Linked DNA regions of Acaryochloris sp. CCMEE 5410. The protein of the gene in region 1 interacts with the protein of each later gene in a pairwise test. Links are inferred from orthologs where the notes say so. Each region holds a gene or a part of one and is shown in the gene's direction. Other genes may lie near its edges.

Evidence for each region. The genes of interacting proteins can lie anywhere in the genome.
Region 2: the proteins of ON05_RS24005 (region 1) and ON05_RS28615 interact in binary tests that used the Escherichia coli proteins (3 or more experiments, as listed by UniProt). The link is inferred for Acaryochloris sp. CCMEE 5410 from one-to-one orthologs.

Annotation. Positions count from the first base shown.
Region 1 is NZ_AFEJ02000002.1:686,249-689,141, forward strand. Bases 4-2,885 are described here. They hold ON05_RS24005 (penicillin-binding protein 2), read left to right. Parts: upstream 4-481; coding sequence 482-2,290; downstream 2,291-2,885. Other genes in these bases: ON05_RS24000 (hypothetical protein), read left to right, coding at 4-460; ON05_RS24010 (thiol-disulfide oxidoreductase DCC family protein), read right to left, coding at 2,481-2,885. Also shown: more of ON05_RS24000, read left to right, coding at 1-3; more of ON05_RS24010, read right to left, coding at 2,886-2,893. UniProt on the Escherichia coli protein: Essential cell division protein that catalyzes cross-linking of the peptidoglycan cell wall at the division septum. Required for localization of FtsN.
Region 2 is NZ_AFEJ02000002.1:1,689,388-1,692,318, reverse strand. The notes cover bases 12-2,931. They hold ON05_RS28615 (FtsW/RodA/SpoVE family cell cycle protein), read left to right. Parts: upstream 12-705; coding sequence 706-2,157; downstream 2,158-2,931. Other genes in these bases: ON05_RS28610 (cytochrome c biogenesis protein CcdA), read left to right, coding at 2,208-2,931; ON05_RS28620 (GNAT family N-acetyltransferase), read left to right, coding at 104-595.

The DNA of each region.
Region 1 (2,893 bases):
TGCCCTGTCAGCTCGCTCCCATCCTCCTCAGGGACGCCGAAAAACGAGGACTCCGTCTCGGCAAGAACAGCCCTTAGATCTCCTTGATTCCCGTTCACCCCAATTTCCCAATTGGCTCATACTATTGATGGTGTTTCGAAAGCTATCAACCCCAATTTTGATGGTGACAGTCCTGGGAATTTTGCCCCTCTATGCTTGGCGAGTCAATACGCAACAATCTTGGGGAGATCAATATACCAAACTAGAGAAACTACAGCGTGATCAGCGCCATTGGATCACCCGCAATGAAGAGCGCAAATTCCAAATTTCTGAAAATTTAGAAAACAATCCAGCGGGCTTTGTCCCCAAAAGTTCTAAGACGACCGTGTTTTTTAAGCCAGCCCCGGCACGTCCGGTTCAGCCTGCCCCTTCTCAGGGAAATGGCATCACCCATATTGATGTTGCTCCGATTGGTTATTAAGTCCAACTTCTTTGCAAGTCTATGCCCACTCCCTCTTACCCCGTCCAAGATCGTCGGGCCGCAATTAAAGCCCGAATCCGAACGAAGCAGCCCCATCGAGTTCCAAATCAGCGTTTACGCTTATTTCTAGTTTGGTTGGTGGTATTCGGAGGTATTGTGGGCCTGTTGGCCCGTTTAGTCTATTTGCAAGTCAGTGCGGCCCCGTTTCTCCGAACAAAAGCTCAAGATCAGCAGTTGGGCAATCTACCTGAACGAACCTTTCGCTATCCAATCGTCGATAGCCAGGGGAATCTACTCGCCAAGGATGAACCTGTCTTTCGTCTATTTGCTCATCCCTTTTTATTCCAAAAACAGCCAGATGAAATCGCGAAGGCCCTAGCCCCGGTCCTTGACCGCTCCTCCGATTCTCTAATTGAGCTATTTAAAACTGGAGAGAGTGGGATTCCCATTGGGTATCGCCTGTCGGAAACCGAAGCGGAAAAAATCAATAATCTCTATTTAGATGGTTTAGAAATTACTCGGGAATGGCAACGGGTCTATCCCCAATCAGGACTAACGTCGGGGCTGGTTGGATATGTCAACACCGAAAATCAGGGACAATCTGGCATTGAATATAGCCAGCAGCCTCTCTTGAAGGGAGATCCGATTCCTTTGCTCGTCGCAAGGGATGGCCAGGGCAAGCTCTTACCGGATCGATTTCCCTTAGAACCCCTGAATGCCAATGATCTGACCCTGAAATTGACCCTAGATACTCGACTGCAGCGGTCGGCACGACAAGCCCTTCATCAAACAATGGCAAAGTTCCGGGCAAAACGAGGCTCCGTCATTGTGATGGATGTTGAGGATGGCTCTCTCAAAGCTTTGGCTTCGGAACCCTCCTTTAATCCCCAGCGTTATTTTGAAGCGAATACCGAGCTGTTTAAAAACTGGGCTATTTCGGATCTCTATGAGCCAGGGTCGACCTTTAAGCCGATCAATATTGCGATCGCATTAGAATCCAATGCCATCAAAGCCGACAGTGTTTTCCATGATGGCGGTCAAATTACCGTAGGGGGCTGGCCAATTAATAATGCCGACAACTCAGGTCACGGCAACCTTTCCATTACTGGCATCTTGGAATATTCCAGCAACGTGGGCATGGTTCATGTCATGCAGCGGATGGATCGATCGGCTTACTACAACTACCTCAAGAAAATTGGGATTGGCCAAATTACGGGTACTGATCTTCCCTTTGAAACCCCTGGTCAGTTTAAGGATAAGCAGCAGTTTTTGGACTATCCCATTGAAGCGGCAACCGCAGCTTTCGGCCAAGGATTTTCGGTGACGCCTCTGCAAATGGCGCAGCTCCATGCCGCCATTGCCAATGGGGGCGAGCTAGTAACTCCCCATGTGGTCGATGGTCTGTATAACCCTGCTGGCAAGAAAACCAAGGGTTTAAATCTCATTCAACCCCGACGCATCTTTTCGGAAAATACAGCCGCCAAAGTTCGGACCATGATGGGCAGCGTCGTTCAAAACGGAACGGGTAAACCCGCCAAAATTCCTGGCTACCGCTTAGGGGGTAAAACAGGAACAGCCCAAAAAGCAGATAGTGGTACCTATAGCAATGCCCGCATTACTAGCTTTGTGGCATCCTTCCCTTTAGAGTCCCCTAAATATGTGGTATTAGCCGTAGTGGATGAACCGCAAGGGGGCAATGCTTATGGCTCTACGGTTGCCGCTCCGGTTGTGAAGTCAGTGTTGGAAACTTTGATTAGCGTTGAGGGCATTCCTCCCAGTCATCCTGCTGAATTAAAGGCAAAGCCTAAAGCATCTCGCCCAGGCGGATGAAGGGCTTTCCTGTTCATTCCTACCTGACTAAGGGACCACCGAGAATTGAGTTAGGAATTGTGCAGAGACCAAACCAGTGAACAGTCGTCTTGTTCAGTGAGGAAACTGCTCATTTTAACTGTCTTGCAACAGCATCACCCTACGCAAGGGTTGGCATCTTAATTTGAAGTGTTTGGGCACTAGTAAAGCGTTAGGGGAGAAACCGCTTTTGCTCAACTTCACTGGGCATTCGGCAGGTAGCTCGTCGTCCAAAGAGTCGATAGCGATTGCGGGCAATGAAACGATAGATGCGATCGCGAATAGGTCTCGGCATGACACCAATGGCAGTAAAGACGGACCAAACGCCACCCAAACGGTTACAGACTTGAATAAACGCATCAGACTGATCGTATAGATGATGCTCGTCCCGATAGTAAATCGACCAAGCCTCCCGATCTAGGGGTAATGGGGGCAAATACTGTCTGGCTGTTTGACCTTGTAAAGGAGCAATTAGGATAGTTCCCTGTGGATCGACTTTTAGCAGGATGTCCACAAAGCCATTACACATCACACATTCCCCATCAAAAAACACGATGGGCTGCTGCGTGGAGACCGTCTGGCTGG
Region 2 (2,931 bases), 1.0 Mb from region 1 along the record:
GCGTATTTAATTATTATCCGCCCTTTAGATGAACTCTTTTACGTCTAAACAAGGGAAATGACCGCCATTGTGATTCTCAGATTTCTAAGACATAATCATCGCTATGGATAATCGACATATTCAGTTCCGAGACGGCTTAACCGAGGCAGACCAGCCGGTCAACGCTACCGTATTGCGAAAATTACAGCGGCTGTTTCAGGTAGGGGCCTTTTGGGCTGGTGAGCGCCGCCTAGAAGATTGGGGAGTTGCGATCGCAAATAGTTACCCCATTATCAGTGTGTGGGATCGTGAAGAATTGATTGGGTTCGCACGAGCCACATCAGATGGTATTTATCGCGCCATGATATGGGATGTGGTTATTCATCCTGACTATCGCGGCCAAGGGCTGGGGCGACAACTTGTGCAGACCCTACTGGCTCATCCACGGATGAACCGGGTTGAACGCATTTACTTAACCACCACTCACCAACAGCGTTTTTATGAGCATATCGGGTTCGTCAGTAACTCTAGTACGACCATGGTGCTCAATCAGGACGTAGATGTTCTCTCTATATCCTTAGATCATCCCCAAACTGAAGCTTTGCCAGAACAGTAATTAAAAATTTGATCACTAATCGTTGATGTGATGGGTTGATCATTAACCCCCTTCAATTCCTAGATGGGTCTGCTATACTGGCCTCGACTTAACGCTGGGAATTACTGGTTGTGAAGATACGTCGCCTCATTCCCTCCCTCCCCTATTCAACAGAAGAATGGGCTGCTGAAGCCCGATTTCTTCATTGGCTAACCCTCTTTTGGTTAGGCATTGGTCTTGTCGTTCTATTCTCAGCGTCCTACCATGCGGGGGCGATTGAATCTGGGGATGGCCTCTACTATTCCAAACGCCAGCTATTAGGGGTGATTTTGGGACTGTTGGGTTTTTGTGCGGTGATCCACATTCCCTTATACAAACTCATGAAAGTCTCCGCGTTTGGATTCTTTCTGTTTTTGATGTTGATTTTTGCCACAAAAATTCCAGGGCTAGGGATCACGATTAATGGTGCAACCCGATGGATTGATATTGGCCCCTTTCCACTTCAGCCTTCCGAATTAATCAAACCTTTCCTGATTCTGCAGAGTGCCTATATTTTTAATCGCTGGTCTCGATTAACTCTGGGTGAGCGACTATGGTGGTTGTTCTTATTCTCTCTGACCCTTTTGGGCATCTTGGTCCAGCCGAATCTAAGCACCACGGCCTTGTGTGGTATGACCCTTTGGTTGATTGCTTTGGCAGCGGGGTTACGCTACCAGTCTCTTTTCTTAACGGCGTTGGCAGGGGTAGGTCTAGCAGCGATTAGTGTGTTGCGTAATCCCTATCAGCAAAGTCGGATCCTCTCATTCTTGAACCCTTGGGCCGACGCCCTTGGAGATGGCTTTCAGCTTCATCAGAGCTTGCTAGCCGTTGGCTCCGGGGGCATCCTGGGCGTTGGCTTTGGTGAGTCACAATTGAAGCTTTCCTATTTACCTATTCAGCACACAGATTTTATTTTTGCGGTTTTTGCCGAAGAATTTGGTTTGTTGGGGGGATTTTGTTTTTTGTTGCTCCTGGGTACTTACAGCTTTTTAGCCCTACGAGTAGCCATGAAATCTACCCATGTCATTCAGCGTTTGGTGGCTATTGGGGCCATGATTTTCTTGGTCGGTCAGGCCTTGATTAATATCGGTGTAGTGATTGGTGTATTGCCCACGACAGGTCTTCCCCTCCCCATGTTTAGCTATGGGGGGAATTCGATGATCGCTAGCTTATTAATCGCAGGACTGTTGATCCGGGCTGCTCGAGAGAGCCAAAGTGCCGATGTGGTGGCTATTCCTCACCATGAGGGCGAGTCTCCTTCTTTGATTCGACTGGTCGGCGATCACTCTTCCGTGGCAACAGCTAGACATGGTTCTTCTGCCAATGCACTATCCGGTCCTCAAGCTTCTCTGCATCCTCGCGAAAATGACCCTTTAAAGTTAGTCCGTAAACGGAAACCAATTTCTTTATGGCGCAGAATACTCGCTAAACTTCGCTCATCAAAGGGTGTAGCGTCTGCAACCGCTAGAAAAAATGATCCCAAAGCAGCACTGGCTGCCAAAAAACAACGACTAAAACAACGCCGAAAACACAGACTTCGTTAAGATCAATAGCGAACACCTGATTGTTAGTTGCGTCGTAGCAGCTTCTCCTTATGCTGGAAACGCTGGAAATTCAGCTTTATCATCTTGAACAATTTGCGAATACAATTGTTTCGACCCAACTCTCTCATCTTTCTGCGTTGAGTGTTGGCATTATCTTCTTGGCAGGGCTGTTAACTAGTCTTACCCCCTGTACTTTGTCGATGCTGCCAATCACGGTGGGCTATATCGGTGGCTATGAAACGGAGAACCGTTGGCAAGCCATGGCTCAATCCGTTTGGTTCTGTTTAGGCTTGGCTTCAACGCTGGCAGGCTTGGGAATTGGTGCAGCGCTTTTGGGGCGAGTCTATGGGCAAATCGGTGTAGGACTGGCTATTGGGGTCAGTCTGGTTGCCATTATCATGGGGCTTAATTTACTGGAAGCGTTACCGCTCCGATTACCGAGCTTTTCAGGGGTGGAACTGATCTCGGATCAGTTGCCGAGGGGAGTACGCTCATTTCTGTTAGGACTAACCTTTGGCCTCGTTGCTTCCCCCTGTAGTACCCCAGTGTTAGCGACGTTATTGGCCTGGATCTCTAGTACCCAGGATCCTATTCTGGGCGGTGGTCTGTTATTGTCATACACGGCAGGCTATACCGCTCCCCTCATCATTGCAGGAACGTTTACAGCAGCAATCAAGCGGTTTCTCTCTATTCGTAAATGGTCTGCTTGGATTACCCCCACGAGTGGCGTTATTTTGGTCGCCTTTGGCGTATTTTCTTTGCTAAACCATGTCT